2 regions of the Candidatus Villigracilis proximus genome follow, and region 1 is predicted to be linked to the other one. Evidence: riboswitches for the same ligand, from Rfam matches in the RefSeq annotation. Region 1 holds a riboswitch; the other holds the start of a gene.
The links. A riboswitch is a leader RNA that binds a small molecule or an ion and turns the genes downstream of it on or off. The one in region 1 is predicted to bind cyclic di-GMP.

Region 1 (16,322 bases):
TTAATTTATTAGTGCCAGTTTTGGGTGCGGTCGAAGCGAATAAAGATGAGATCCTGTTGGAGAAGGATGCGCTTAAGAAGTTAAAAGTCACAGTGGGTGATTATCTTGTTTTTGAATTGCCCGATGGCACGCTCAAGGAATTAAAGATTGTGGGCATTGTGCAGGATGTCAGCACAGGTGCGGGTGACTTTCTCGCCCCGCCCTTTGCCTACATTGAGATGAATACATTCCCCACGCTGCGTCAGCCTGAGTTGTTCAACCGTGCGTATGTGACCGTTACAGAAGGCGAAGATGACATTTCCTACATCCGTGAAGTGGGCGCGGACTTAAAGGATAAGCTCGAAAAGAACGGCACCGTGGTGGTGCGTACCCGTTTTTCTGAAAAGCACAAACATCCGCTGGCTGATACGGTGAACGCGATTCTCGGTATTCTGTTGGCGCTTGGAATTCTGATCGTTTTTCTTTCAAGTTCATTGATCGCAAACACATTGAGCGCATTGTTAAGTCAGCATTTGCGGCATATTGGCGTCATCAAATTGGTGGGCGGAAGAAACAAGCAGGTCTTTGCCATGTATTTCACGCTCATCATGGCTTTTGGTGTACTGGCATTGTTGATCGCGATTCCGCTCGGCGGACAGGGCGCGTATGGATTGGCCTTGTTCATTTCAAGTGAGATGCGCTTTAACCTGCTGGGCTATCGCATTGTGCCAATGGCAATGATTATTCAGGTTGCAGTTGGTTTGCTGGTTCCGCTTGTGGCTGGGCTTATGCCTGTGTTGAGCGGCTCACGCATTACCGTGTTGCGCGCGCTCAGCGGTGACCTTGCTGGGGATGAAAACAAACCGCACAAAGCCGGTGAAGACCGTGTGCCGTGGTTTGACTATATGCTGGTTCAGTTTACGCGAATCCTTTCTTCCCGGGGCATTCATTTTCCACGCCCGTTCATTATTTCGCTACGGAATACATTCCGCCGCCGTGGACGTTTGTGTTGACCCTCTTCACGCTGACCATGGGCGGTGCGATCTTTATTGCCGTGTTCAATGTGCGTGTTACTTTGCATGATTACATCGACCAGATCGGAAGTTACTTCCGCGCGGATGTAACTCTTGATTTTGATAAAGCATATCGTCTAAATGAAGTGGAGCAGTACGCCTTGCAAGTGGAAGGCGTGGAACGTGTGGAAGGCTGGCAATTTCTCAACACTGAATTGTTATATGCCGATGGTTTGGTGGCTGATAATGTAAATTTACTGGCTCCACCTGCTGAAAGTGAGCTGGTCAATCCGTTGATCGCATCCGGCCGCTGGATTCGCAAGGATGATGTTCGCAAGCTGGCGATCAGTGAAGCAGTACTTGAGTTTTATCCCAACTTGCAGCCCGGCGACCATTTACTGCTCAAGATTCAAGGCAGGGAAGAATCCTGGGAAGTTGTTGGTATCTTTAAATTTGTCGGTAATGAAGGCATTCTGGCCTATGCGCCTTATGAATATATTTCGCAGATATCAAACCTTGCAAATCGTTCCTTCTCTTTTCGTATGGTCACAAATCAACATGACCGCGTCTATCAGGATTTGATGGCCGAGAAGCTGGATCATTTCTTCCGCGACGAAGGATTCAAAGTTCGTAAATCCGAATCAGGCCTGGCCTCGCTTGATACTGCTTCGGAGAGTTTGGATATTCTGGTGGTCTTTTTGCTCATCATGGCTATTCTGACAGCCGTGGTAGGCGCAATGGGGTTGACCGGCACCATGGGCATGAACGTCCTTGAGCGCACGCGTGAAATCGGCATCATGCGCGCCATCGGCGCTGATGACCGCGCCGTCATGCGCACGATCATCGCAGAAGGCTTTGTGATCGGCACGATTTCATTTATTCTGGCGATCGTGGTTTCCATACCAATTACATACGGACTTTCCTATATTGTCAGTCTGGCTGTGTTTGAAACACCCATTCAAGTGGTCTTCACGTATTTGGGCTACGCCATCTGGTTTGCGCTGGTGCTGGTTCTTTCGGTGTTGGGTTCCATTTTGCCGGCCCGTAATGCCGCGCGTTTGACCATTCGTGAAGTATTGGCTTACGAATAAAAATATTTGTTTTGGTAAAAAACCTAAAGGTCTTTTGTTATTCGGGATTTTACCAAGCAAGGCAGACCTTTAGGGTTTGTGTATAGAGTAGAAAATAATCACATAAACAATGAAATGACAAGAAGGTATAAAATGAAAAAACAAACACTAACTATGATCGCAATACTAACCATCCTTTCACTCGCGCTCGCCGCGTGTGGAAATCAACCTGAGGCCACACCCGCCCCAGCGGAAATTGTCTCGTCCAGTGATGTTGTCGCGGAAGGCCGCCTCGAACCGATTCAGGGTGCGAACCTATTTTTTCAGGCACGCGGTGTCGTTGAGGAAGTTCTGGTGAGCGCCGGAGATACCGTCAGCGAAGGGGATGTCCTCGTCCGCCTCGCAAATGCGGGCGGGGCTGAAGCGCAGGTTGTCGTCGCCCAAAATGCCTATGATGTCCTCCTCCGCAATGAAAGCAGTGACCGCGCCAAACTCTGGCAGGCTTATATGGATGCGCAAATTGCGCGCGGCAAGGCCGAAAATAAATGGGAAGATTTGAATGTTGACAGCATCGAAGACAGCATCGAAGATGACAAGGCGACAATAGAAGATCGTCAACAAGATGTGGCCGATGCGCAGGAAGACTTCGATAAATATAAAGACCTTGATGTCGATAACTCCAAACGCAAGAATGCCGAGGATGATCTTGAACAGGCACAGGACGATCTGAATCAAGCCATCCGCGATCTGGAAGCCACTATTCGCAAACGTGATGAAGTACGCGCGGATTATGATGCCGCACTTGGTCTTGAAGCCGAAGCGAAATATCAATATGAGATCAGCCTTGACGGCCCGAATTCAGATCAGCTCTCATTGGCAAAAGCAAATCTTGATGCTGCAAAAGATACGCTTTCCAATTACATCATAACTGCACCGTTTGGCGGCACTGTGGCGGATGTCAATGTGAAAGTGGGTGAGCAGGTGACAGCTGAAACGCGTGTGATTAGCATTGCCAATTTTAATACCTGGGTTGTTGAAACCACAGATGTAACTGAACTCGAAGTGGTAAAAATCAGTAAAGGACAAACTGTTACGCTCATCCCTGATGCTCTTTCTGATTTGGCTCTCAGCGGCACGGTCACAGAGATCAGCCAGGCCTACACCCAACAAGGCGGTGACATTCTTTATACAGTCCGCATTGCGGTGGCGGAAAACGATCCGCGTTTGAAGTGGGGCATGACCGTGGAAGCTACCTTCAGGGAAGTTGTACAACAATAATAAAAAAATCTCCGTCAACTGGCGGAGATTTTTTTATTAGAACATCTGAGTGATTGAAAAAAACATTTTCTCGTGCAATAATAAAGTTGCTCCGAGAAAGAGCAAAACCGGGAAAACCCGGCGACGCAAAGTCATGGGTCTAACGCTGAACTGAGTCACGACCGCCAGACTGCCGATAAAAGCAAAACCGCCAAAAGACGGCGACGCAAAGTCAGGAATCTAAAACCAGTATAAGTTTCTGGTCAGGATTGACCGACTTCCGAAAGGTAAAATCAGGGAAACCTGATGGCACAAAGTCATGGGTCTACAATCACAAAATTATTTTTCGTGATCATGATTGCCAGGCTGCCGAAGAGCAAATCTTTTCACAGGGATGACCGAACGCGCGTCATCCCTGTTTGCTTTTGTCATTTATCTGTAAATAAACTGTAATATGTTTTTTACACTTTGAATTCTTCCCCATGCTATACTCTACGCAGGCAAAAGGAGACCTTATGTCTGAGCGAATTCTCATTGTAGATGATACTGAATTAAATTTGAAGATGGTGGGTTCTATTCTTCTAAAAGATGGTTATGAAATCATAACGGCTCGAAACGGCATTGAGGCCCTGGAGGTGATCAAATCCAAGCCTCCGGCATTGGCGATTCTGGACGTCATGATGCCGGACATGGATGGATACACTCTTTGTGAGCGTCTGCGTCAAATTCCGTCCACCGCGAAAATTCCGATCATTATTTTGACCGCGCTCAGTGGTGTTGAAGATAAGATCAAGGCTTTTGACTCTGGCGCGGATGATTTTTTAGCAAAGCCATTTGAGTCGCAGGAATTGCGCGCCAGGGTCAAGGTGTTGTTAAGGCGGTTTTCAGAGCGGGAATCTGTTCAAACAAATGAAGAAGTATCGGGGAAGGTGATTGCGGTATTTTCATTGCGCGGGGGAATTGGGGTGTCCATGCTTTCGTCAAATCTGGCCGCATCATTATCACAAATTTGGGGCACGCCTACAGTGCTGGTGGACCTGGCGTTTATGAATGGACAGAGTGCGCTGCTCCTTGATCTTCCCCTTCGTAATTCCTGGGCCGATCTGGGGCGCTCTCCCGCAAAAGAAATGGACATGGATCTGATTAACTCTGTTTTGCTTCATCACGATTCAGGTGTGCATGTCCTTGCATCTCCGCGCCGTCCGCAGGAAGCGGAAGTCATTACAGCCGACCATGTCCAGTCTGCCATCGGATTGCTCCGCGCCCATTATCATTATATTATTCTGGATCTGCCCCATGATTTTTCAGAAACCACGCTGGCAGGTCTGGATATGGCTGACCAAATACTGCTCATGCTCTCGCCTGAAACGGCATCTGTCCGCTGCGCCGCGAATGCCCTGGAAACTTTTGGGCAGCTTCACTATCCGCCCGACCGGACAACCTTGATCTTGAATTGGCCTTTTAAGGGGAAAGGGTTACCGCGCGCCGGAATTGAAGGCGCATTGAAAAGGGAATTGGGCGTTGTGATTCCTTACGCCGGCGAAGCGGTTGTCTCTTCGATCTTATACGGGAAACCTTCCGCCTTGCAGATGCCGCTTGATCCTTTGGGTGCATTTTTGGAAGATCTGGCGTATCTTTACAGCAAGGAAGATCATAAACAAAATCCGCCCGAGAGTGCAGGGGAAGGGCTTAAGCGTGTAAAAGTACGCGCGCAGGCCCGTCAGGAAAAATCGTGATCGCCGGCTGATAATACAGGGATATTTCCCATGCCAGACGATCAATTGAAAATTGGGAGAAAAACATGAAAAAATTTCGCGGATTAATATCCAAAATGGACAGGGTCTTGTTGAATATGGACTCTTACTCGCATTGATTGTTGTCGGTTTGATTCTCGCATTAAGCCTTGGCGGCGTTTCCCTGTCTGATCTTTATTGCACAGTGGCAAGCGGTATAGGCGGTGGAGAGTCTTGCAATGAACAGAAGATGTACTGTCAGGATTCTTTTGACGGCGATCTAAGCGCGTGGCAACCCTTGAATAATACGGTGTCTTTGAACGATGGTCAGATGTGTTTTGGCAGCGGGTTGCAGGCCATGAATAAATGTTCCATGAAATTGCCTGAATCAGATTATGTCATTAAGATGGATGATGTTAGCATCTCAAGCGGTAATGGATATGGTGTGTTTTTCCGTTCGACTGTTGACAGTAATGGGCTGGATGGGTATGTCTTTCAATATGATCCAGGCTGGAAATCATCTAAATACCCAAACGGGGCACTTCTCATTCGTCAATGGATCAATGGTCGTGAAATTTCAACCCCCATTGCAGTTACTCCAATCGGAGAAAATGTATATAACACCCCGCATGATTTTGAAATTAACGTCTCAGGTGACACCTACACAGTAGTAATGGATGGGAAGGAAGTCCTCTCAGCCCAAGACAGCACCTACACCACAGGTGGAACAGGACTTCGTTCCTGGTTTGGTACCTCTGCCTGTATCGGCGACTTCTCTGTTTTTGAAACACCCTAAAAGGAGCAGCCATGCAATTCGACGAATCCCCCGAGCTTGATCAATTTAAAGATGGCATGCCTGAAAACACCCCCGCACCTGATGCAGGCCGCAAAAAATTCCGCGTGATCTTGTTGCTAACATTTATCGTCGTCTCTCTCTTTGGTGTAGCGCTTTTATTAAAAGAAAATCGCACGCTCGCCACTCTGACAGGCACCGCCGTTGTGCAAGGCCGCGTCGTAGATGAAGACGGTCAACCATTTATCGGCGAAATATTTATTCTCGGCACTGAACTTAAAACGCAAACTGATGCAAATGGAAACTTTGAATTGCGCCGTGTCCCTTCCGGTGAGCAGATCCTCATTGTTGCAGATGAATTAATAGGCCGTGATTTTTCCATTCAAGTCACCACTGCCACCACCCTTGAAATGGGCGAGATTCGTTTTGAGACCACCGCCATGCCGCCCAACTAATTTTTTGGGGGGATGTAAACCCCGCTTCGCTCTTAACTGAAAACTGGGACGCGGTTTATTGTCATCGAACTCCTGCGGGGTATAATCTCCGCTATGACTAAACCTCCCCGCCCTTCGACAAGCTCCGCGTCAGGAAAGCCTCTTGACCCTGAAGCCAAACCCGATGACCGTGTAGATAATGCCCTTCGTCCCGAAAAACTAAATGACCTGATCGGTCAGGATCAGGTTAAAGAGAACTTGTCTATTTTGATCGCGGCAGCACGCAAACGCGGTGAAGCATTGGATCACGTCCTTTTTTATGGGCCTCCCGGGTTGGGAAAGACCACGCTCGCGCATGTGCTTGCCAATGAGATGGAAGTCAACGTGAAAGTTACTGCCGGCCCCGTCATTGAACGTGCCGGTGACCTCGCCGCCATTTTGACAAATCTCCGCGCCGGTGACGTGCTCTTTATTGACGAAGTCCATCGTCTCGGCCGTGCTGTCGAAGAAGTGCTCTATCCCGCCATGGAAGATTTCGCGCTGGATATCGTCATCGGCAAGGGACCATCTGCCCGCTCCATTCGTTTGAAACTTCCACGCTTTACGATTGTCGGTGCTACCACTCGTCTGGCATTGGTCACCGCTCCCTTACGTGCCCGCTTCGGCGCAGCCCGTGGGACTCCACGTGTGGCATTGCGTTTATTACGCCGCGTGCGTGATTTTGCCCAAGTCCGCGCGAATGGGGTCATCACAAAAACTGTCGCCAAAGAAGCCTTGGACTTACTGCAAGTTGATCCCCTCGGCCTCGATGACGTGGATCGTCGCGTACTCAAAACCATCATCGAAAAATATAACGGCGGACCTGTCGGTTTAAACACCATCGCCGCATCCATCAGCGAAGAACAAGACACCATCATGGACGTAGTTGAGCCGTATCTTTACAACTCGGTTTCCTCGACCGCACCCCGCAAGGCCGCGTGGCTACCAAATCTGCTTATGAGCATTTGGGATACACCTACACAGGTGAAGGACAGCAGAGGCTGTTGTAACGCATGTCCCTAAAATATGGGGCTGTTCTACGAAAGGTTGTGATCTATGATTCAAGAAGTAATTGTTAAAGCAAATGCACACGAAGCTTTAAGGCCTTTGGTACAAGCGGCGATCCGCAACCAGTTAAAGATTTTACAGCAGGGAATTGACCATTCGCGGGAACGTATCGCCGAATTTGAAAAAATAACAGGCATGTCTTCAGCAGAATTTGAAAAAAAATTACTGGAACGGGAAATAGAAGATACACTGGATGTCCTGGACTGGAATATGGAACTTGCCTCTATGCGTTTGCTTGAGAGACAGTACAAATATCTTGATGAGGCAGAAGTCAGATAAAAGAGAATGGAATCCCTTGCCTGCACCCTCATGCTCGCTGGTATCACCTTATTTCTCATCGGCGGGGGAGTATATCTCGCCGCCAAATTTGGAATCCCACTCGGCAGACTGCCCGGTGACATCCGCATCGAAGGGGAGCACGGCGGATTCTATTTCCCGGTTACAAGTTCAATTTTGGTATCGGTGGTTTTAACCATCTTGTTAAATATAATTCTTCGTCTTCTCAAAAAATAACATCTGAAAGAACGTACAAAAGTAAACCTCTTATACAAGTAACGTGTTGTAAACCACAAAGCCACCAAGGCATTACGTCACTAAGTTTTTCCCTTTGAGTCTTCGAGACTTTATGTTTTTGTGGTAAAAAATAAACTTTTGCAAGAGGTCAAATATTTCATAAATAAGTCTGCTTTGCACAGACTCTTTTTTTCCAAAAATAAAACCACATGAAACGCATCTCCCTCCTCCTCTTTCTTCTTACCTCTTTCCTCCTCGCCGCCTGCGGACAATTAGACTCCATCCCATATACCCCCGCGCAGACTCCCGAAACATGGCTGCAAATTCAGCCATTCGCCGAATTTCAATTTGCTTCGCAGAATATTATTTTTGTTCAGCCAAGTACATCGATCATTGTCTATTTTCTCGGCATCTTAACGATTGCCGTCGGTTTGTATTTTCTAAAAATCCGCAGCGATCAGCACTCCCGTTTCTGGTGGGGCATCGCCCTGCTTTTATGGGGCATCGGCGCACTGCTCGCCGGCACAAGTTACGAAGCCTTTAGTTACGCCATCAAATGCGCCGGCCGCGAAACCTGCCTCTGGACAAGCTGGTGGGAAGTCCTCTACCTCATCGCCTCCGTCTGGAGCATAGACGCAATGACTCTTGCCGTCGCATATTCTAGCACTACGGGCAAACTACGCAAGTCACTTTCAATATACGCCATAGCAAACGCCGTTCTATATTTCATCATCGTCATGATCGGCGCATTTATCCCGATCAAATTCTTGATCTCATTTGAATTACTTTTGGTTGTTGCCGCGCCGGGCATCATCGCCTTTTTCGTCATCAACGGCTGGCGCTATTACAAATATAAAATTAACCAAGACCTTGTATTATTAGGCACATGGATCTGGCTCGGCATCACCATCGCCGCCTATTTTCTTTATCTTATTTCCGGCAACACCGCCGCACTTTGGGCCAAAGGGTTTTGGTTCTCAGAAAATGACGTGCTTCACATCGGCCTCATCATTTGGATGTTCTACATCGCCATTGCCCTCGCGCCTCAAGTAAAAGACTCATGAAAACTTCCGACTTCGATTATCACCTCCCCGAATCTTCCATTGGGCAGACTCCTGCTGAACCGCGTGATTCATCGCGGCTGTTGGTTTTGCATCGTGATTCGGGGGATGTAGAACACCGCATCTTTCGTGACCTCAGCCTGCTTCTGCGACCCAAAGATATCCTTATCCTCAACCGGACTCGGGTCATCCCTGCCAGAATTTTCGCCAAAAAAGAAACCGGCGGACACGTCGAGTTGCTCCTCCTGCGCCGCCGTGACGAGTTGACCTGGGAAGCGCTGGTGGGTGGCAAGGGTCTGCGCGTAGGCAAGAAGGTGCAGGTGAACGATGGTCCGCAGGCGGAAATACTTGAAATTCTCGAAGGCTCCGAACGGCTGATTAAATTCACAGAACCCATCGAGCCGTATTTTTCAAACGTGGGCAACGTTCCGCTCCCGCCCTATATTCACGAAAAACTGAATGACCCCGAACGCTATCAAACCATTTACCCCAGAATTATTAAATCAACTAAAAGAAAAAGGTGTGCAGATCGCTTATGTGACTTTGCATGTTGGCTTGGACACTTTCGCCCCCGTCACAGAAGATCACCCCGAAGAACATAAGATCCACACCGAGTGGTGCGAACTCCCACAGGAAACCGCAGACTTAATTAACCAAACCAAACAAAACGGTGGGCGGGTGGTGGCTGTGGGGACAACCAGCGTGAGGACACTTGAAAGCGCCGCCAGCCAGTCGTCAATCGTCAATCGTCGATTGTCAATTGCGCCCTTCATCGGTCCCACAAATATCTTCATCCTCCCCGGTTATCAATACAAAATTGTTGATGCGATGATCACAAATTTTCATTTGCCCAAGTCCACGCTGATCATGCTGGTCAGCGCTTTTGCAGGGCGTGAAAAGATTCTTGAAACCTATAAACTCGCCATTCAAAATGGATATCGCTTTTATTCCTTTGGCGACGCCATGTTCATTGAGTAATTCTTCCCTCTTTCTTCTTTCAAAAAAATGTCTCTCGAAAAATTAAACAACGAAATCATTCAATGCCGTAAATGTCCGCGCCTTGTAGAATGGCGTGAAGAAGTTGCGCGTGTAAAACGCAAGGCCTATAAAGACGAAGAGTATTGGGGAAAACCTGTCCCAGGGTTTGGTGATCCGCGGGCGCGTGTGCTGGTGGTGGGACTCGCTCCCGGCGCGCACGGTTCCAACCGCACCGGGCGACAATTTACAGGCGATGCATCGGGCGGATCTCTTTTCCCAGCGTTGCACCGTGCCGGGTTCGCGAATCAGGCTGAGGTTAAGTCCCGAAGCGATGGTCTCATCCTCAAAGACATGTATATCACCGCGTCTGGCCGCTGCGCCCCGCCAGATAATAAGCCGAGTCCGGTTGAGTTGAATAATTGCCAGCCGTATCTTGAGCGTGAGATTCAAATCATCCAGCCCAAAGTGATTGTTTGCCTCGGGAGGATAGCATTTGAGAGGATTCTCAAAATAAATTCGCTGCGCAATTCGGTATATAAATTCGCACACGGTGCGTCTTATCAATTGCAAAATAAGGTTTGGGTATTGTGTTCTTATCATCCCAGCCAGCAAAATACGTTGACGGGCAAATTAACTGTTCAAATGTTTGACCAAATTTGGAAAAAAGCGAGAGATTTGATAAATGAAAATATTTAAACGTGTTCTTTGGGGATTATTGATCGTAGTCGTTGTATTTGTTCTGGGATTTGTTGTATGGGCAGAGAATCCTTTGGGACCTGCGTCTGAAGCATTATCTGCGCTTGAATCAGATTCAAAAGTTAGCGTAACTGTGGATAAATATATAACATTTAAACCTGTGGATATGGAACCGACAACAGGCTTTATCTTTTACCCCGGCGGGCGTGTGGACTATCGTTCATACGCGGCGCCTCTTCGCGCAATTGCTGAACAGGGATACTTGGTTGTGCTTGTACCGGTCCGCTTGAATCTGGCTTTCTTTGATATCAATGCGGGAGATCTTGTTTTTTCGATGTATCCCGAAATTCAACATTGGGTAACAGGCGGACATTCTCTTGGTGGAGTGGCTTCTGCCTTGTTTGCGAAGAATCATCTTGATGAAATAGAAGGTTTGGTTTTCTGGGCTTCTTACCCGGCAGACGAATCTCTCAATAATAGTGACTTGAAGATGCTGTCCATTTACGGGACGAATGATATGGCAGGGATGGAGATTTTTGACGAGAAGAAACCGCTGCTTACAGCCGATGCCGGGTATGTGGTCATTGATGGTGGCAATCACGCGCAATTTGGTAATTATGGCCCTCAGCCTGGTGATAATGCCGCAACAATAACCAGCGGGGAGCAGCAGGCACAAATTGTTAAGGCTACCTCTGAATTTTTGCAGGAAATAAGTAAATAAAGAATCTATTATGAAACATTGGCAAAAAATAGTTGCCTGGATTACTGTAGCTATTTTTTTAATAGTTACAGTAGTACCCTTTCTTGTGCCTGCCCCAGAGTTGACGGGGATTGGTCACTGAAAAAGAATTTACCGAACCCGATAGCAAATTTATAGAAGTGAACGATGTGACGGTCCACTATAAGGAAGTTGGTTCAGGTGAAACAACTTTTATTTTGCTGCATGGTTTTGGCGCGAATGTGTATTCGTGGCGCGAAGTGGCCGATGACTTTGCACAATATGGTCGTGTAATTATGTATGACCGCCCCGCATTCGGTCTGACCGAACGCCCGATGCCCGAGGATTGGGTGGAGAATCCATATGGCATGAAAGCCAATGTTGAACTCTTGCGCGGGTTGATGGACACATTGGAAATTGAGAAGGCTGTCTTGGTTGGAAACTCGGCCGGCGGCGGGGTTTCCGTTGCCTTTGGTTTGGAGTATCCTGAAAGAGTAGAGTCTCTCATTTTGGTCGACCCCGGCGTGGGCGGAGGGAGAGGCCCGCAGTTTCCGGCGTGGGGATTGCCGCTCATGTGGACTCCGCAAATGCGGCATCTCGGTCCGCTGATGGTGCGTGATTATCAGGAGACACTTCCCAATACCATTCAGCGCGAATGGTTCGACCAAACAAAACTTACTGAAGAAATCAAACAGGAATATCTAAAGATATTTCAGATTGAAAACTGGGACCGCGCCTTTTATGAGTTGACCTTTGCGCCCGCGTACCCTGAGTTACGTCCGCTGTTGCCGCAGTTGACAGTGCCTGTCTTTATCGTGGCCGGGCAGGAAGATCGCCTGATCCGCGCCTGGTATTTTGAAGCGATCGCAACCGAAATTCCTGATGCGAAACTGGTCTCATCCCGCAATGTGGGCACGTGCCGCAGGAGGAATGTCCCGGCCTGTTTATGCAGGCTGTGGTACAGTACTTGGATAAACAATGAACACACCTTTGATCGCCCTTAGCTCACCCGCGCCTGATTTTGAACTCACTGATATTCATGGCAACCTCATCAGGCTTTCAAGTTTTCAAAATAAACAACCGGTCATCCTTGCTTTCCTGCGCGGCTTTCTCTGACCATACTGCCGCGCGCAGTTGGCGCGTATGCGGGATCATTATTCTGAATTTACTGAGCGCGGTGCGCAGATCATTGCCGTTGGCCCTGATAGTTTGAGCGTCTTTCAGGAATATTGGAAAAAGGAATCCATGCCCTATATCGGCCTGCCCGATCCTGACCGCAGTGTGTCGAAGATGTATCGTCAGCAGATCAACCTGTTTAAACTCGGCCGTATGCCCTTGAATTGTGTGATCGATATTCACGGACATATTCGTTACATCCACTACAGCGCGAACATGACCGATATTCCTGATAACGAAACATTCCTAAACGTAATAGACGAACTTAACAAAACATCAAACTGATAACTGATAATCCGCATTACTGGTGATAAACATGTCTCTTGGAAAAATTGCATTTCTTGGTTCAGGTGAAACTTCCCTCGCGGGCGGCCGCATCTTTGAATCTCTTGCCCGTAATATCTCTGACCCGTCGGTCAGTCAACGCCCCTTGCGTGTTGCTGTAATGGAAACAACCGCCGGCTTTGAACTGAATTCATTTCAGGTCGCAAGCCGTGTTGCTGAATTTCTCAAGACACGTTTGCAGAATTACAAACCCGTGATTGATATCATCCCTGCTCGTAAATTGGGAACTGAATTCAGCCCTGATAATCCCGAAATATTAAAACCTCTGTTATCCGCCAACATGATCTTCATGGGGCCGGGCAGTCCCACGTATGCGGCGCGTCAATTGCGCGGCACACTGGCCTGGGACATTATCCGCGCACGGCACAGACTGGGCGCTACGTTAATCTTTTCCTCTGCGGCTACGATCTCTGTCGGCGCATGGGCTTTGCCTGTTTACGAGGTATATAAAGCCGGTGAAGATATCCATACCAAATCAGGTCTTGATCTGTTTGCAGATTATGGCATGAGCCTGTCTTTTGTTCCGCATTGGAATAATGCCGAAGGCGGGATCGATCTGGATACAAGCCGCTGTTTTCTCGGTATTGAACGTTTTAATCAATGGCGAAAATTATTACCGGCAGAAAATATTCTGGTTGGCCTCGATGAACATTCCGGCATCATTGTGGATTTTGACAAGGCAATTTGCGAAGTGAGCGGAGTCAGCTCGGTTACCGTCCTCAAACAAACCGGTATGGAAATTTATCCCTCAGGCGCAAAATTCCATTAAGTGAGCTTGGCCAAACTTGCTCTCCCTTCATCTAGGATAAGGGGATTCAGTCCGCAGCCCGGGAATTATCACTCAAGTAGCAAACTCGACTCGAATGAAGAAACGCCTCCTGACGAAGCCCTGAGCCTGCTCGAGCAACGAAAAGATGCCCGTACCCGAAAAGACTTCGCCGAATCAGACCGTCTGCGCGACCAGATCGCCTCCCTTGGCTGGACCGTGCAAGACAGCAAAGAAGGGCAGAAGCTGGTCAAGAGATAGTGGGAAGTGAAGCGTGAGAAGTGAGAAGTAAAAAGTGAGAAGTAAAAAGTGAGAAGTAAAAAGTAAGGCCGTGAATGTAAAACATTTATGGCCTTTTTTATTCTGCATTCTCCACTCCTCATTCCCCGTCCTTTCCTTCACTTTGCGATAAAATAGAATCCACCAAGGAGATTTTATATGCGCGCGGTAGACATCATCATCAAAAAACGCGATAAGCAGGAATTAACATCGCAGGAGATCGAGTTTTTTATAAAAGGATTTACCAATGGAGAAATCCCTGATTATCAGGCTTCCTCTTTTGCAATGGCAGTTCTGTTAAATGGAATGACTCCCTTTGAAACAGCGGATTTAACCCTTGCGATGGCCCGTTCAGGGCAGGTGCTTGACCTTTCCAAAGTCGTGGATATTGCAGTCGATAAACATTCCTCCGGCGGTGTGGGCGATAAGACCAGCATCTCGGTCATGCCGATGGTCGCAGCCTGCGGATTGCCCGTTGGCAAAATGTCAGGCCGTGGACTTGGCTTCAGCGGCGGTACCCTCGACAAACTGGAATCCATCCCCGGGTATCGCGTAGACTTAACCACTGATGAATTCAAACAGCAATTAAAAGAAAAAGGCATCGTCCTTACAGGACAGTCCCTTGATCTCGCACCGGCAGATGGGAAAATGTACGCCTTGCGTGATGTAACCGGCACAGTACCATCCATGCCATTAATCGCATCCTCGATCATGTGCAAAAAAATTGCATCAGGCGCCAACGCCATCGTTCTGGATGTCAAAACAGGCCTCGGCGCATTCATGCAAACTTTGGAGGAAGCCCGCGAACTTGGTAATTTAATGGTGGATATTGGCCGTCTTGCTGGCCGCAAAACAGTGGCTTTACTTTCAGATATGAATCAACCTTTAGGTTCCGCAGTTGGGAATTCATTAGAAGTGATCGAAGCCATTGAACTTTTGCGCGGACGTGCCCCCAAAGATTATTACGAACACTGCCTGCATGTTACAGCGCATGTTCTTCTGCTTGGTCAGCGTGCAAAAGATTTGGAAGAAGGCCGTGCCATGGCTCAAAAATCAATTGATGACGGCAGTGCGTTGGAAACATTCCGCGTGCTGGTGCAGGCACAGGGCGGCGACGTCTCCTACGTGGATGATATGTCGAAGTACACGCGTGCAAAATATGTGGAAGTGTTGAATGCTCCTCGCAGCGGATTCATCTCACAGGTACATGCCAGAATCGTGGGGGAGGCGTCGGTTGTGCTTGGAGCGGGTCGTGCCAAAAAGAGCGATTCTGTCGATCACGCAGTTGGTTTCCTCATCCACAAAAAAGTTGGCGATAAAGTGCAGGCTGGCGAGCCATTATTTGAGATTCATGCCAATGATGAAGCAAAAATTGATCGAAGCGCGCAAGGCAGTACTCTCGGCGCACAGCTTTAGTGATGAATTTGTATCTCCACTCCCCCTGTTTTACGAGTAAAATAGCGTATAGTCTTGTAAGTTTTTTTAAGAATCCAGCATATTTCACCCCAGGAAAACGGTAATGGCAAAAGTTTCATTAAGAATTTATAACCGAGAAATCGAAGGCCTCATTGATCAGGGACGTATTGATGAGGCAATTGCGCATTGCCAGCATATCTTGAAAAGATTTTCCAAACATTTGGAAACGTATCGTTTGCTTGGCAAGGCATTTCTTGAATCAAAACGCTATAACGAAGCGGTGGATATATTCAGTCGTGTCTTGATGTCGGTGCCTGATGATTTTGTTTCGCATGTTGGCATGAGCATCATTCGCGATGAAGAAAACAAACTGGATGATGCCATCTGGCACATGGAACGCGCTTTTGAAGCACAGCCGTCCAATGCTGCAATTCAAGGCGAATTGCAAAGATTGTATGGCCGCCGCGATGGCATGGAGCCGCCCAAGATCCGCATGACACGCGGTGCGCTCGCTCACATGTATGTGCAGGGCGAGTTATATCCGCAGGCTATTGCAGAAATCCGCGCCGTGCTTCTTGAAGATGCGCAGCGTGCCGATATGCAGGTACTACTTGCGCGCGCCTATTTCCGCGGCGGACAGAAAGCCGATGCTTCGGATATGTGCGTGCAATTGTTAAAGCGATATACATATACTTTTGATGCAAACCGCGTAATGGTTGAACTTTTACCGTCTACTGCCGGCGCGGCAGAAAGCACCCAGGTCTATCGGATGCGTGTGGGTGAGTTGGATCCGTACGCCACATTTACCAAAGGTTCTGTGTTTCAATCGAATGACGTCGCTGATGCGGCTATTAATTTGGAGCGCCTTGAATACACCGGGGAAGAAGTGCCAATGGGCAATGAATGGGGTGCTTCACTTGGGCTGGGTGCCGCGGCGGCTGCCCCTGCATTTTCTGCGACTGCTTCATCTGATACACCCGATTGGTTA
Region 2 (16,322 bases), on a different contig from region 1:
TGATCCCAATGGCCCCTGGGGTGCGCGTGGACTTGGCGAATTGCCCCTGCTGCCAGTTGCGCCAGCCATCGCCGCCGCCATTCACGATGCAATTGGCATCTGGATCGATGCATTCCCATTCACCCCTGAACGTGTTTTGCGGGCGCTTGGAACAATAAGATAGGCTTTTTTGTAAGGGGTACAAAAACAGGGGCAGACGCAAAGTCTGCCCCCGTGATAAAAAAAGATTATGTCATTTCCCTATTTTGATGAAACAAAAATACTCGATGAAACCGCACGCCAAACAGCGCATGGTTCGTTTATTCCGCTTACAGATGGAGTCACCCACTATCAATTAAGCGGGCCGCAAGATGGGCCGCCCGTTGTGCTTGTGCATGGATTCTCCGTCCCATATTTTATTTTCGACAACACTTTCGATTTTCTGGTCAATTCAGGTTTTCGCGTATTACGGTATGATCTTATAGGCCGTGGATATTCAGACAAGCCCAATGTCAACTATGACATTCACCTTTTTGTGCGGCAGCTCAAAGACTTGCTCGATGCACTGAGACTTAAACAAGTTAACTTGATCGGGCTTTCAATGGGCGGAGTAATCACAACATCGTTTGTCTACGAATACCCCGAGTACGTCCGCAAACAGGTGTTGATCGCCCCGGCGGGTGCAAGGCGCGTGTCATTGGCTTGGTTTCTAAAAGCAATGAAACTGCCCATTTTGGGCGAGCTGGCGCTTGGTCTGTTTGGAAGCATGAGTATGGTAAAAGCAATCGCATCTGATCTGTTTGACCCTGAGTCGGTGGAACATTTTCAATCGCAATATAAGATACAGATGCAATTCAAGGGATTTAAGCGTGCGATCTTATCCACGATGCGGAATGGGATGCTTGATTCTTTTTACGAAACTTATACGCGCGCTGGAAATCTGCAAAAGCCCACTTTGCTATTTTGGGGCATAAACGACAAGACCGTACCCTTTGAATACAGCCGGTCTGTGATGCAGGCCATGCCACACGCAGAGTTTCATGCAATCGAGAACTGTGGACATATTCCGCATTACGAAAAACCTGAAGTTGTAAACCCGATCCTGCTGGATTTTCTATCCAGATAGATCTTTACAGCACAGGAACATAGAAAGTTTATAAAGAGATTGGAGGTTCATCAAAATGAATAAACAAGATATTCAAGTCTTTGCCAATACAATAACTGGGCGAACAAACGTATTCTGGATACTGCCGCACAGGTAACCGCAGAACAATTTCTGGCACCCGCTTCATATCCACATGGCGGGCTGCGAAGCACATTGACACATACGCTTTTTGCAGAATGGATCTGGCGCAAGCGCTGGCTGGGAGAATCACCGTCCCAACGGATGAAACCGGAGGACTTCCCGACATGCGCGTCACTGCAAGCACGCTGGCTGGAAGAAGAAACTGCGCTCAACGCATTTGTGGAAAGCCTAAGCGATGAGAAATTGAATGCACCTTTTTACTTCAAGACCACACAAGGCAATGAAATGGAAAGTATCCTCTGGCACGCGATGGTGCATGTAGTTAATCATGGCACACAGCACAGAAGCGAAGCCGCGGTAATGCTGACGGATTTCGATCATTCGCCGGGCGAAATCGATATGATTGGATTCTTCCGCGAGATGAAATAGATTGCGATGGTTTTCCTTTGGCTTCGCTCCGGATGAATATAAAATATGATAAACACAACTCAAAATTTTATTAAACGCAATCGCTATAAGTTGTCGATGTTTGGACTGATGTTATCGGCTTCGGTGATTTGCGTACTGCTGGTAGCAGCGCGCATTACATACAGTGATACAGGACGGTACACAGGATTGGTATGGAATCTTTTTCTGGCCTGGATTCCCTTTGTGCTGGCTTATCTGGCGTATGCCCTATCCTGGAAAAAACCGCTTTTATATTTTGTACTGCCTTTCACCGCGTTTCTCTGGCTGCTCTTCTTCCCCAATGCTCCCTATATTTTGACAGATTTACAACATCTTGCCAAAGAGACATCCGGCGCGCCGGTTTGGTATGACGTGATTGTGATGGTCTGGTTTTCGTGGACAGGTCTGCTGCTCGGCCTTGTTTCACTCTACCTAATGCACGATATCGTCCAGCGCACTTTTGGACGCTGGTTCGGCTGGGCTTTTGTTCTCTTCGTTTCAGGCTTGAGCAGTTTTGGCGTATATCTGGGACGTTTTGTACGCTTTAATTCATGGGATTTACTAGACGACCCAACTGAGATCGTGGTCACAATTCTTGGCCTGGCGATTGACCCCTCCAAACGACTGGTGGCATTTACGATCTTATTTGCGGCATTTTATTTGTTTGTATATCTCACCTTGTATTCCTTTGCGCATTTATTGCAGGAGCAGAATGTGAGTGTAAAGTAAAAAATAACAGCGGGAATTTTGCGAGGTTTTGAGAGGCATTGAAGGCTGGGCTGACTACAATTGGCGAAAAACAATTTGGAGATGTATTTCATGAAAAAACTTTATACTCACCTACAGCCCTATAAATTTCGGATGACAGTCTTTGCTTTGCTATGCGGGGCGACATTACTTTCACTGGTATTATTCCGCGTGCGGACTTTGATCAGCGGATCGCTGGATTACGCATTTTTGATCTGGAATATTTTTCTGGCATGGATTCCGCTTGGACTGGCCTACACAGCTTCGATCTTTTCATGGAAACGCAGGTTTCTGATATTTACCGTACCTGTGGTGGCTGTCTTATGGATGCTTTTCTTTCCAAATGCGCCTTATATTCTGACAGACCTGCAACATTTGGGGTATCCCAAGCCTGATGTGCCGCTATGGTTCGACACACTCTTATTGATCTGGTTCGCATGGACAGGCCTGCTGCTCGGCGTGGTTTCGATGTTTCTAATGCATGATATTGTACGCCGTCAGTTTGGGCGCGCGGCAGGCTGGATATTTGTTTTCACCGCGGGTGTACTATGCAGCCTCGGAATTTACATCGGGCGTTTTCTACGCTGGAATTCATGGGACATGTTCTTTCATCCACTTGAGCGTTTACGTGATTTCATGTATTATGCATCTCATCCGAGTATGCAGTCCATTATTTTCATCAGCGTATTCTCAACTTTCTTTATTTTCTTTTATGTAACTCTTTACGCGTTTGGTCTTTTACTTCAAGAACAGGCGCCTCGCATGATCCCCACAGGAGATACCATGAGCAATTTAATCGTTTTACGCGGCGGGGGCGACCTTGCAAGCGGCGTAGCTCTACGTTTACACCGCGCCGGTTTTCAACTGGTCATCATTGAGTTGGAAAAACCTTTGGCTGTTCGCCGGACTGTTTCATTTTCTGAGGCTGTTTATGAGGGAGCACAAACTGTTGAAGGGACGACCGCGCGTCTAGTATCGCCAGATCAGTTTCAGGTTACGTTGGAAGCGGGTGAAATTCCAGTATTGGTTGATCCGCAGGCAAATATTCTCCGCAATCAATTTTTGACAAGTCCACAATCAACTTTTGTGGTGGATGCGCGGCTATTAAAAGTTCCGCCTGAACATCTGGATGTAAACATTCCGCTTCATATCGGACTGGGGCCTGGATTCTGCGCCGGTGAGAATTGCCACGCTGTAATAGAAACCCGCCGCGGACATACCTTGGGGCGCGTGTATTGGAGCGGGTCGGCACAGGAAGATAGCGGTGAACCTGATGGAGACAGAAGACGCGTGCTGAGAGCGTCACACGATGGCGTATTAATCTCTTCAGTGAATATCGGAGAACATTTGGAAGAAGGCCAATTTATTGGCGAAATCGAACCGGATGATGAAAGCGAAAATTTCTTCGATCTTTAGCCCATTTACAGGTGTGCTGCGCGGATTAATCCGCCCCGGCCATCATGTGACACGCGGAATGAAGATCGGTGATGTAGATCGACGTAATGACCCCGCGCTTTGTACGCTGGTCTCTGATAAAGCGCTGGCAGTCGGCGGTGGTGTTTTGGAAGCAGTATTAACATTTGGCGCAAGAAAAAAAGATGAAGGTTTTCTGTAACAAAAAACCCTCAAAAAATTAACTGCAAAAATATAAAAATTTCTCTTCAGACTGATTCAAAAAACTTAGTCCGCTAAAATCAGGAAATATCACGATGATGCTTGTAAGTAATTTCGGATAATGTCTAATAGACATTATCCGAAATTAAATCGGGGCAATGATCGCTTCGTGCGCAGAAAATGAAGATTTTCTTTTTTATCAATAAAATCAGAACCATACTTCAAACAAAAAAAGCCATGACAAACTCCCTGCTATCTCAACTTCCAAGTCCGGCGTCAAAGCGCATCGCATTGCGAGTCAGCGCGCCGGCAGAACGCGCCCTGCGCCAAAACCACCCCTGGGTCTTCGATCAAGCCATTATCGAACAAAGTCACCAGGGTGCCCCCGGCGATCTCGCGGTCATCTTCGACAACAAACGCCGCTTCCTTGCCATCGGCTTATATGATCCAACCTCATCCATTCGCGTGCGCATCCTTCAACATCGGCAGCCCGCCATAATTGACAAAAACTGGTTTCAAACAAAGATCATGGCAGCCAGCCAGATTCGAAAACCACTCACACAACAACTCACCGATGGCTACAGACTCATCCATGGCGAAAATGACGGCCTGCCCGGATTGGTCATTGATCGTTATGCAGAGACTCTTGTCTTAAAAATTTACAGCCCAAGTTGGATCCCCCATCTTAAAGAATTTTGTTCCGCGCTCGCTCAGGTCCATCCCTCCAAAAGATTGATATTGCGGCTTAGCCGCTCATTAAATAAACAAAGCGGATTCTTATATGGACTCGAAGATGGGATGACGCTCACGGGTCACCCGTCCGAAGGCCTGCTTCTGTTTCAAGAAAATGGACTAACCTTTGAGTGTGACCCGATCCACGGGCAAAAGACGGGCTTCTTTCTCGACCAACGTGAAAACCGTGCTCGTGTTGAAAAATTATCCAAGGGGAAATCTGTGCTAAATGTATTCGCTTACACTGGCGGATTCTCAGTTTATGCCGCTCGCGGCGGCGCAAAAGAAATCGTCAGCGTAGATATCAGTGCGCCCGCCATACAAGCTGCAATCAATAACTTTTCACATAACCTGCATATCCCCACAGTAAAATCTGCTGTACACGAAACCATTGCCGAAGATGCCTTTGAAGTTCTTGCCCGCATGGAATCACAAAAGAGGTTCTTCGACCTTGTCATCATCGACCCGCCCATGTTCGCGCAGAATCAGAGTCAAGTTGCAGCGGGGCTGGCTGCTTATAGAAAGCTGACCAGGCTCGGGTTAAGTGTGCTGCGCTCTGGCGGGGTGTTGGTGCAGGCTTCCTGTTCCAGCCGCATTGATGCTCAATCCTTTTTTGATGCCATCCACCAATCCGCCAGAGAATCCAACCGCCGATTGATAGAGATTGAACGCACCAGCCACGCGCTTGACCATCCGATTGGATTTGAAGAAGGGGCGTACCTCAAGTGCCTGTTTGCCACAGCGGCATAAAAAATTTTCTAGGGAATAAGATCAAAGGCTCTGGTTAGAAAGACGGCCATTTGCGCACGTGTTACAGGCTCGTCAGGACAATAATTTCCATTGCCGCAGCCGCTTGTAATTCCATCCGTGCTGAATTGCTCAACCCAAGCCGCGGCCCAATAATCGGAGGGTACATCCTGAAACAAAAGACCGGAAGGAGCAGATGGGGCATAATCAGCACCATGTTTGGCACGCAATAAAAATACCGCCATTTGAGCACGAGTCACCGGGCTATCAGGGCAATAATTTCCATTTCCACAGCCGCTTGTCACTCCATCAACCGCAAGAACTTCGATCCAATAACGTGCCCAATGATCAGCTGTATCATTGAAGCTAAGCATACCAACAGAAGGAGAAAAACCGGAGCCTTTCATACTGCGCTCAAGAAAAACCGCCATTTGTCCGCGAGTGACGATATCGTTTGGACAATAGAGCAAAGGCGAAAGTGAACAGCCGCCAGTGATCTCGGCATTATATAACTGTTCAATGGACGACGATGCGAAGGCATTCACGTCCACATCCTCAAAAGTAGATGTAGATGGCGGGTTTGCATCAACTACGCCTAACTGAATTGTGATGGTCAAAAAGTCATTCCCGTTGACCAGTTTCTCAATATCCGCGTCAAATATGGAAAAATATCTGGCTGAAGCAACATAACCTTCTTTATATACTTTGATCAGGCGTAAAAAATCATAACTATTATGCGGATTGCTCAAACCACCCCAACTAAAGCCAATCTCTCCATTTTCGTTTGTAAGATCATCCACCATTAATTGTGTAGAGTATGGAGAACCACCAAAAACGCTCCACACATCAACTTTGGCTTCATTCAGAGGCTGTCCATCAGTGGAAACTACCTTAATGTTAATTTGTGAAAGGTCTATTGTGGGAGATCCGTTACGATAATCACTGCTAATGATCTTCGCTGTCAATTTTGAATATTCAACATAATCGAGCAGATTTGCGCGATTGGCCGGTTGCCCGGCGATCATGGCTTGTGCCGCGTTCTTCAATAACGGATCGGTCATGAAATCGGGTTTGTCGCTCCAGAATGCATCGTTTTGGTTAAGGATGTTTATATTAAGCAGAGGAGCAACTCCGGTTGCATCTTGAATGGTGGTAAGTTTATAGTATTCTCCATACCCCGCTCCGAATACATGCGCCAACTCATGGAGCATATTGTTGATCTGTGTCCAATAATCGACCACCTCATCCGCAGAAAGTGAATTGGGGTCATAGAGTTTTGTCCATTTTAAACCTGCAAGAACTCCGGCGCCGCCATCGTCAATACCGGCGTATCCACCGTAAGAGATTGAATAGTCCGTGCGAATCGCATGTACCCAGATCTCAAAATCTTCCACAGGCAAAGGAGGGGTTGCTTGATTTGAGTGAGGCTGTGTATTCGTGAGAATAATACCTGTTTCAGGGTTAAATATCAGGCGACGGGATGTGTTCTTTGCCAGAATAACATTCATATCATGCACATATTCACCAAGAACTGCTTTTGCAAAGTTCACATCAGGCACAAGAGCAGGGTCAAGATAAAATTTAATGACGTGCTCTTTTACGGCAACAGATTCAATGCGGCTTGATGCAGCAAAAACAGGCGCAGGAACTGCAGTCAGACAAAGTGTCAAAATGATGGCAAGGCAGATGGAGTTAGAAAAATATTTGGGTACCATTGTTTCTCTCCTGACAAGGGCACCCGGAACGCAAAAACTCGCGCTGATTCGTTTTCGGAGGCCTGGCAATCATGGCCACATCAGTGGCGGTAGACCCGTTGGCTTTGCGTCCCCGGCTTTCGCCGGGTTTGCCCTTATCGATACAAACTTTGTAAAGTTCAAAAATAACAAAAAAAGCGAACCTGGATTCATTCAGGTCCGCCAAGGAATAACCATATATAAAGTTCTGGCGGCCTGGCAATCATGACCACATTTGCTGTGGCGGTAGACCCGTTGGCTTTGCGTCCCCAGTTTTCACTGGGTTTGCCTTTATCAATTTCTTATTACAAAATCATTATACAGATATTTCCTCTTAATTAACCTAACAATTATGAAATTCAACGTTACAATTTTGTATACAGTAAAAAAACAAGCAAACAAAAATATGCTCCAGTCACTGCTCAAAAAGAATCGCTCATCTTTGGAAATCTGAAAATCAAATCTGCCAAAATAAAACACCCCTACAGTTTTTAACTGTAGGGGTGTTTTATGAAAATTATCTTATTGCCGGATGACTACGGCAGAGGTAGATTGAAAACTTTTTGAAGGAATACCGCCATCTGGGCACGTGTCACGGAACTCTCGGGGCAATATAGTCCTGCTGCACAACCACTGGTAATCCCTTCAGCCGCCAACTCTTCGACCCAGGCGACTGCCCAATGACTTTGTGGAACATCTGTAAAGACTGTGCCACTGGAGGCCGGCGGAGTGTAAGCTGACCCATGCTTGGCCTTTAGCAGGAAGACGGCCATCTGCGCACGTGTTACTTCCGCATCCGGGCAGTAAACGCCTGCTCCACATCCACCAGTGATGCCATCGGCTGCCAGTTGTTCGATCCAGGCGGCTGCCCAGTACCCTTGTGGAACATCTGTAAAGACTGTGCCAGTTGCGGCAGGAGGAGTAAATCCGGAACCGCGCATTCCCTTTTCGATGAAGATCGCCATCTGCGCCCGGGTGACAGAAGCATCAGGGCAATAGTTTAATGGGTTGGTTGTACAACCGCTCGTGATTCCAGCTTCATAGATCGCTTGAATATAACGAGCTGCCCAGAAACCTTGAGGCACATCCATAAAGGTTTGCGTGTCCAGAAGATTATTGACAGTAATCACAAACGTTCTGGTAACGCTAAGTGTGGCGGCGTCTGTACTGCGGACACAGATGCTGTAAGTATTTTTAGTTTCGTAATCAAAAAGCACAGCAGTCTTCAAGCTATCACCGTTGATTGTGAAAGAAGCATCATCAGTACCCCGCAGAATTCATAAGTGAAGGTGTCACTCATGTCAGAATCTGTAGTGGAGAATGTTCCAACCAACGTACCTACAGCTTGATTTTCGTTGAAATTACTCTTTGATATAGAGATATCTGTTGGTGGATTGTTGACGGCGGTCACGGTAATGTTGACCGTGGCAGGAGCACTGTCCACGGTTCCGTCATTGACCTTGAAGGTGAAACTATCTGCACCGTTGTAGTTCGCGGCGGGAGTGTAAGTCCGATTCGCGCCGGTTCCAGTTAATGTTCCATGTGCTGGATTGGTCACGATCACATAGGTCAATGTGTCGCCGTCCGCATCGGTACCAGCCAGAGTAATGGCCTTGGCTGTATCTTCATTGGTGCTAACAGACTGCGGGCTCGCGACCGGGGCAACATTTGCGAATGTGATATTGATACTCACTGTTGCAACAGTGCTGTCCACCGTTCCATCGTTGACCTTGAAGGTAAAGCTGTCCGTGCCTGTGTAATTCGTGTTCGGTGTGTAGGTTCGGCTTGCGCCAGTGCCGCTAAGAGTGCCATGTGACGGAGTTGCCACAATAATATAAGTTAAGGAATTGCCGTCTATGTCTGAGCCAGTCAGTGTAATAGCTTTGGGTGTGTTCCTCGTTGTGCTGACAGACTGGTCGTTGGCAACCGGCACATCATTGACGGCGGTCACGGTGATACTAACAGTGGCAGGAGCACTGTCCACAGTTCCGTCGTTGACCTTGAAGGTGAAACTATCTGCACCGTTGTAGTTTACGGCGGGAGTGTAAGTCCGATTCGCGCCGGTTCCAGTTAATGTTCCATGTGCAGGGTTGGTCACGATCACATAGGTCAATGTGTCGCCGTCCGCATCGGTGCCAGCCAGAGTAATTGCCTTGGCTGTATCTTCATTGGTGCTAACAGACTGCCCCCCCCTCCGGCCGCCCTGCTCGCGCCCCCCCCCGCCCGCGCCGCGCCCCTGCCCCGCGGCCGCGCCTGCCCCCCGCCCCCCCCCCCCCCCCCCCCCGCGGCGGCCCGGTGCCCCGCGGCCCCCCCCCCCCGGCCCCGCCGTGCCCGGGGCCCGCCCCGTTGGGCGGCGGGCCCCCCCCCCCCCGCCCTCCCGCCCGGGCCGCCCGCCCCCCCCCCCCCCCGCCCCCCGCCGGCTCTTCGGCCTGGGCTCGCGACCGGCACATCATTGACGGCGGTCACGGTGATGCTGACAGTGGCGGGAGTACTGTCCACGGTTCCGTCGTTGACCTTGAAGGTGAAACTATCTGCACCGTTGTAGTTCGCGGCGGGAGTGTAAGTCCGATTCGCACCGGTTCCAGTTAATGTTCCATGTGCAGGATCGGTCACGATCACATAAGTCAATGTGTCGCCGTCCGCATCGGTACCAGCCAAAGTAATGGCCTTGACTGTGTCTTCATTGGTACTAACAGATTGAGGGCTCGCTACCGGGGCTACATTTGAGAATGTGATATTGATACTCACTGTTGCAACAGCGCTATCCACCGTTCCGTCGTTAACCTTGAAAGTGAAGCTGTCTGCGCCTGTGTAATTCGTGTTCGGCGTGTAGGTTCGGCTTGCGCCAGTGCCGCTAAGAGTGCCATGTGACGGAGTGGATACAATAATATAAGTTAAGGAATTGCCGTCTATATCTGAGCCAGTCAATGTAATAGCTTTTGGCGTGTTCCTGGTTGTGCTGACAGACTGGTCATTGGCAACCGGCACATCATTGACGGCGGTCACGGTGATGCTGATAGTAGCGGGAGCACTGTCCACGGTTCCGTCGTTGACCTTGAAGGTGAAACTATCTGCACCATTGTAGTTCGCGGCAGGAGTGTAAGTCTGATTCACACCGGTTCCAGTTAATGTTCCATGTACTGGGGCGGTCACGATCACATAAGTCAATGTGTCGCCGTCTGAATCTGTGCCAGCTAAAGTAATGGCCTTGGCTGTGTCTTCATTGGTGCTAACAGATTGAGGACTCGCTACCGGCACATCATTGACGGCGGTCACGGTGATACTAACAGTAGCGGGAGCACTGTCCACGGTTCCGTCGTTGACCTTGAATGTGAAACTATCTGCACCATTGTAGTTGGCGGCGGGAGTGTAGGTCTGATTCGCGCCGGTTCCAGTTAATGTTCCATGTGCTGGGGCGGTCACGATCACATAAGTCAATGTGTCGCCGTCCACATCAGTACCAGCCAGAGTAATGGCCTTGGCTGTGTCTTCATTGGTGCTAACAGATTGAGGGCTAGTAGCTACCGGGGCATTATTAACGGCTGTCACGGTAATACTGACAGTGGCAGGAGCACTGTCCACGGTTCCATCGTTGACCTTGAATGTGAAACTATCTACACCGTTGTAGTTCGCGGCGGGAGTGTAAGTCCGATTCACACTGGTTCCAGTTAATGTTCCATGTGCTGGGGCGGTCACGATCACATAAGTCAATGTGTCGCCGTCCGCATCGGTGCCAGCCAGAGTAATGGCCTTGGCTGTATCTTCATTGGTACTAACAGATTGAGGACTCGCTACCGGCACATCATTGACGGCGGTCACGGTGATACTGACAGTGGCGGGAGCACTGTCCACGGTTCCGTCGTTAACCTTGAATGTGAAACTATCTGCACCGTTGTAGTTCGCGGCGGGAGTGTAGGTCCGATTCACACCGGTTCCAGTTAATGTTCCATGTGCTGGGGCGGTCACGATCACATAAGTCAATATGTCGCCGTCCGCATCGGTGCCAGCCAGAGTAATGGCCTTGGCCGTATCTTCATTGGTGCTAACAGACTGCGGGCTCGCGACCGGGGCAACATTTGTGAATGTGATATTGATACTCACTGTTGCAACAGCGCTGTCGATGGTTCCGTCATTGACCTTGAAGGTGAAACTATCTGCACCGTTGTAATTGGCAGCGGGAGTGTAAGTCCGATTCGCGCCGGTTCCAGTTAATGTTCCATGTGCAGGATCGGTCACGATTATATAAGTCAATATGCTGCCTTCAATATCTGAGCCAGTTAATGTGACAGCCTTCGAAGTGTTTCTGGTTGTGTCAATAGACTGATCATTCGCAACCGGCACATCATTGACAGCGGCCACAGTGATGCTGACAGTGGCAGGGGCACTATCCACGGTTCCGTCGTTGACCTTGAAGGTGAAACTATCTGCACCGTTGTAGTTGGCGGCGGGAGTGTAGGTCTGATTCGCGCCGGTTCCAGTTAATGTTCCATGTGCAGGGTCGGTCACGATCACATAGGTCAATGTGTCGCCGTCCGCATCTGTGCCTGTCAAAGTAATAGTCTTGGCCGCATCTTCATCTGCGCTAATGGGTTGCGCATTGGCCACTGGAGCGTGGTTTGTCGACCCTGTTAAATTTAGCAAGACATTCGGCCCGCTTACCCATGAACCGGTCTGATCAGCCACATAACCACCGATATAGAAGGCCACGGTATCCCCTGAGACCCCGCCTTCAATATCCGAAGTTGCAGGATCATCACCCGGCACCTTTACGAGATAATACGCATCCCCGCTTATCGTAACAGTAGTTGTAGCATACTGAATGCCATTGATGCGAGCCGAGATGACAGTCCCCGCTGGCGCAATTGCTCCATCCAACTTCACCGTTCCCCAAAAAGAAGAAGGTAAGGGAGGTTGGGCAAATACTGTTGAAACATTACTAAGTACGAGAGTGATAGCTAGAAACAGAGCACTGAAAACGCGTTGAATTTTCATTTTGTACCTCTTGTTAGACCCGTCTAATTTGGTTACGATTTATTCCATATCTTTTCTGCACAAATCCATGCTGATCCATTAATCTTTCGGGTAAGGTCAGGAATGGATAAAGATTATTTCCTGACCTTACCGATCGATGTAACTACTCTGCCAGATAAGTCACACTCCAGGTGCAATCCGCATTGACCCAGATCCAATACCCCGACCCGGGCGCCATCTCACTTAGATCATTCAAGAAGGGCGGCAGACTTAGATCAAACAACTTCCACGGAGCAGCATCGTTCGCCAGATACGCATACACCACTGAGAAATCGGTACAGCCGTTTTCATTCAATACTTCAGGCAGCGGGCGATTTGTCATGGATGGATAAGCCACCAGGTTCCAACCTTCATACAAATCAATATCGGTTGTTACAGGTTCAGTGCCAACTACCTCCAATACATCAGCAGCCGACATGTGAACCCAGAAACCTATGGTCTCATCAAGATGAGTTAAGTTATTTAAGAATGGCGGCACATTTGGATCATACATTTGCCAGTTATCACCAGCGCTCGTCGCATCCCAGGCGTAGACCAGATCGTAATTTCCATCAATACTAAAGAGTACCGTCGCAATCTCTGTATTTGCCGGGTGTACATTGAACGAGATCAGATTCCAGCCGATAGACAATGGAATGCTATGAGTTGAAACTGCCTGTACGATGATCAATGTATTAACAGTCGTGCCGCTGTAATTTGGATCGTTAATTGTGGCAACCACATCATAGCTACCCGGTAATGTTGGCGGAGTCTGCAAGCCGGCATAGGTTACTTCAACCGGGAGACCGGAAGGAATGGTTGCAATCGTCACTGACTTTGGCGTGCCGTCGTAAGTCTGATTAAGACCGCCAAGGGTTATGACTGCCGCGGCCTTCGCAACATAGAGTGTGCCACTTGCGCTGCCTGCGTAGTTCAGATCATTGATCGTTCCAATCACAGCATACAAACCGGAATTGATTGGAGCAACAGCAGCGCCATCGTAGGTAAAGTCAACGGTTAAATCAGCAGGGTTGGTTGTGGCTGTCACCAAATTGGGCGCGCCGTCATAGGTTTGGCTGAGATCCGCAAGAGAGACTACAGCCAACGCCTTGGCAATAACTAGTGTGCCACTATCTGAAGTGGAGTTGTAATTAGGATCATTGATCGTCCCGACTACTTCATAAGAACCAGCGTCGGTTGGAGCGGCGATCAAACCATCGTAGGTAAAGTCAACTGTCAGGTTAGCCGGTTCCGTGACCGCAGTCACAGATCTGGGGGTGCCATCATAAGTCTGTCCCAGACTGCCAAGGACTATGGCGGCCGTCGCTTTATTTACGGTTACGCTTTGTTGGTCACTGCTTGTAAAGAAATTTGGATCTCCCGCATACGCGGCGGTAATCAAATGCGCGCCATTGCCCACAGCGTTGGGAGTGTAAGTTACAGAGCAGGTTGAAATTCCATCGACTCCCGAGAGAGTACATGGACTGGCGGAAAAATTACCGCTGCCATTCGTAGTCCAGTTAACATTTCCTGTGGGTGTCTTGGGGCCGGAGCCGCGCGCTACGGTAGCAACACAAGTGATGCTTGATCCATAAGTAACGAGCGGAGTACCCGAGCCGCAGCTAACGGTCGTGTTCGAACCAACCATTGTTACTGTATAGGTTACAGAGATGCGTACATAATCTACATATGCAATTCGATTGACATCACTGATGACTGAGAGAGCCACACCAAAATTGTTGGCATTGATTTCCGCGGGAGTCCAAGTCGTCCCCCAAAGATCAGCAGTTGTTCCGTATGTAGCAGGGGCAGCTATTTCTATTGGCCACTCCGTCCCAGTTGCTGCTTTATTATTCCCAACCAGAGTGCCGGCTTTGAGTAATTTAACAGTGCCATCCCGCACATCAAAATAGCCAACTCTGGTCCCGCTTTCATGACGACCAATGGTGACCGTAATCCCATTAATAGCGGCATCTAAAGGAATATCAAAGCCATAGTTGGTGCCTTCCAAATAACCAGACTGCAGAACACTGCCGGTGAGGGTGACGCTTGCATAACTATTATCATCAGCAGTGATATAGTCTGGGTTAGCCCAGTCAGCTGACCCGGCAATTGGTATATTGATACCTGTTCCAGGGTTTGTGTTCGGAGTGGTGGTTCCGGTAGTCGATGGAAGAGTGGTAAAACTAACATCCTCTCCATAAACGGTACCAACTGCGTTGGTGGCGTAAGCACGGACATGATACAGCATCCCCGGCGTAAGGCCGGTAATACTGCTTGTGAATGCGCCGGTTATGGTTACATCGCCATCCGTAGTTTTATTATTCGCGAGAGTGGGATCAGCGGAGGTGCTCCAGACAACCCCATGTTGGGTTGGATTGGGCACACCAAGCGTAATGACATTACCATTTCCCAAGGCCGTAGTGGTGCCGATGGACGAGACAGGCAGCGTGGTAATGGTGGGCGCAATCAAAGTGGTGAAAGATAACTCTTCGCCATACGAAGTACCTGCTTCGTTCGCAGCATATGCGCGGACATAATATAAAGTCCCAGGAGTCAGACCAGTCATAGTGCTGGTGAAAGAGCCTGTCTCATCAACCTCACCTTCCATTGTCTTGAAATTTTCTATGGTGGGGTTGGCAGTGGTTGCCCAGACAACACCATGTTCAGTCGGATTAAAGGTGCCTAGAACTGTGATGTTACCGTTGCCCAGGGCGGTCACAGTTGTAATATTGGTGACAGATTGAGTGGTAACTGTAGGCGCAAGGAGAGTAGTAAAAGTGACTTCCTCGCCGTAGACAGTGCCTGCCATATTTGTGGCATAAGCACGAACATGATAAAGTGTTCCAGGCATTAGGCCAGTCATTGAGGTGGTAAAGGTGCCCGCTACAGCCGCTACACCATTCATGGTTTTGCTATCCGCGATGGTAGGTTCACCAGCGGTATTCCATACAACGCCATGTTGGCTGGGATTGGGCACACCAAGATCAGTCACATTGCCATTCCCGGTAGCTGTCATTGTGGTGATGTTGCTTACAGGCAAAGTAGAAACTGCGGGCAAATCGTGGGTAGTGAAGGTAACATCCTCGCCATAGAAGGTACCGGCAGCATTGGTAGCATAAGCACGAACATGGTAGAGCATACCTGCTGTCAAACCAGTGATATCGCTCGTATAAGCGCCCGTTGCACTAACTGTGCCATCTGTAGTCTTGTTATCTCCTATCGTTGGATTAAATGAGGTGCTCCATACAACACCATGCTGAGTAGGATTGGGGACACCCAAAGCTGTGATATTTCCATTTCCTGTAGCAGTTGAAGTCGTGATCTCCGTGACGGCCAAAGTGGCAACTGTCGGCATAATATGGGTGGTGAAGATAACTTCATCACCATACACTGTACCCATGGCATTGGTAACATAAGCGCGGACGTAATACAGTACCCCAGGTGTCAGACCACTCATAGAACTTGCATAGGGACCGGTTGCGCTGACCGCCCCATCCATGGTTTTACTATCTGCTGTCGTAGGCCCACCTGTTGTATTCCAAACAACGCCATGCTGGCTGGGATTTGGCTCACCCGTTGCGGTGACTGTGCCGTTCCCGGCGGCTGTTGTTGTTGAAATTGAAGTAACCGCCTGGGTGGTGACAATAGGCAGTGACTGTCCTAACGGCAGGAACTCATATGCGCCACGATCATCAAAATCCCGCACGCCAACACCATTATTCGGTGTCGCCGGGTCATCCACCCGGGAATTTCCGTCAATATCGGAGATTGGCTGGCTGGGAGCATCTGCATTAGCACTATCAATTGCTGGTGACCCTGGACTCAAGTAATAATTACCCAGTAATTCAGAGCCTACATAAGGCACTCCGCTTTGCCTTAAGGCCGAAGGAACCGGATCCACAAAGAGCGGATCGCCTTCCCGCCCATGCACTTCCTGGTTAATCACAGCTGCCTGAAATGCGGCCAAAGAGGCATAGTTAATATCATTCCAGATAATCTGAACAACAGCAGATTCGCGGTTAAAGAGGTTGTAATCGATGGTTGTCCCAGCCAGAGAAGCAGAG

Region 2: another riboswitch for cyclic di-GMP. It lies ahead of IPL71_RS13360 (S-layer homology domain-containing protein); the one in region 1 lies ahead of IPL71_RS22715 (CpaE/TadZ family protein).

Annotation. Positions count from the first base shown of each region.
Region 1 is NZ_JADJUO010000028.1:29,965-46,286, forward strand. Features, by position in the region: gene IPL71_RS22700 (ABC transporter permease) at 1-992, shown strand, start outside; gene IPL71_RS22705 (ABC transporter permease) at 989-2,083, shown strand; gene IPL71_RS22710 (HlyD family secretion protein) at 2,216-3,340, shown strand; cyclic di-GMP riboswitch class I at 3,431-3,517, shown strand; cyclic di-GMP riboswitch class I at 3,596-3,693, shown strand; gene IPL71_RS22715 (CpaE/TadZ family protein) at 3,835-5,055, shown strand; gene IPL71_RS22720 (3-keto-alpha-glucoside-1,2-lyase-like domain-containing protein) at 5,108-5,848, shown strand; gene IPL71_RS22725 (carboxypeptidase-like regulatory domain-containing protein) at 5,860-6,300, shown strand; partial or broken gene ruvB (Holliday junction branch migration DNA helicase RuvB) at 6,394-7,328, shown strand; gene IPL71_RS22735 (hypothetical protein) at 7,375-7,665, shown strand; gene IPL71_RS22740 (DUF2905 domain-containing protein) at 7,672-7,899, shown strand; gene IPL71_RS22745 (hypothetical protein) at 8,109-8,963, shown strand; partial or broken gene IPL71_RS22750 (S-adenosylmethionine:tRNA ribosyltransferase-isomerase) at 8,960-9,938, shown strand; gene IPL71_RS22755 (uracil-DNA glycosylase) at 9,966-10,634, shown strand; gene IPL71_RS22760 (alpha/beta hydrolase) at 10,621-11,355, shown strand; gene IPL71_RS22765 (alpha/beta fold hydrolase) at 11,466-12,356, shown strand; gene IPL71_RS22770 (hypothetical protein) at 12,331-12,468, shown strand; partial or broken gene IPL71_RS22775 (peroxiredoxin family protein) at 12,481-12,813, shown strand; gene IPL71_RS22780 (type 1 glutamine amidotransferase family protein) at 12,845-13,642, shown strand; gene IPL71_RS26275 (CysS/YqeB C-terminal domain-containing protein) at 13,643-13,900, shown strand; gene IPL71_RS22785 (thymidine phosphorylase) at 14,078-15,334, shown strand; gene IPL71_RS22790 (tetratricopeptide repeat protein) at 15,438-16,322, shown strand, end outside.
Region 2 is NZ_JADJUO010000011.1:16,358-32,679, reverse strand. Features, by position in the region: gene IPL71_RS13395 (xanthine dehydrogenase family protein molybdopterin-binding subunit) at 1-163, shown strand, start outside; gene IPL71_RS13390 (alpha/beta fold hydrolase) at 230-1,105, shown strand; partial or broken gene IPL71_RS13385 (DinB family protein) at 1,193-1,654, shown strand; gene IPL71_RS13380 (DUF1361 domain-containing protein) at 1,700-2,401, shown strand; gene IPL71_RS13375 (DUF1361 domain-containing protein) at 2,492-3,835, shown strand; gene IPL71_RS13370 (hypothetical protein) at 3,804-4,034, shown strand; gene IPL71_RS13365 (class I SAM-dependent rRNA methyltransferase) at 4,271-5,515, shown strand; gene IPL71_RS13360 (S-layer homology domain-containing protein) at 5,524-7,227, opposite strand; cyclic di-GMP riboswitch class I at 7,281-7,370, opposite strand; cyclic di-GMP riboswitch class I at 7,453-7,545, opposite strand; gene IPL71_RS13355 (S-layer homology domain-containing protein) at 7,782-8,474, opposite strand; gene IPL71_RS13350 (Ig-like domain-containing protein) at 8,471-9,388, opposite strand; gene IPL71_RS13345 (Ig-like domain-containing protein) at 9,355-12,237, opposite strand; gene IPL71_RS13340 (MBG domain-containing protein) at 12,380-16,204, opposite strand; gene IPL71_RS13335 (right-handed parallel beta-helix repeat-containing protein) at 16,278-16,322, opposite strand, start outside.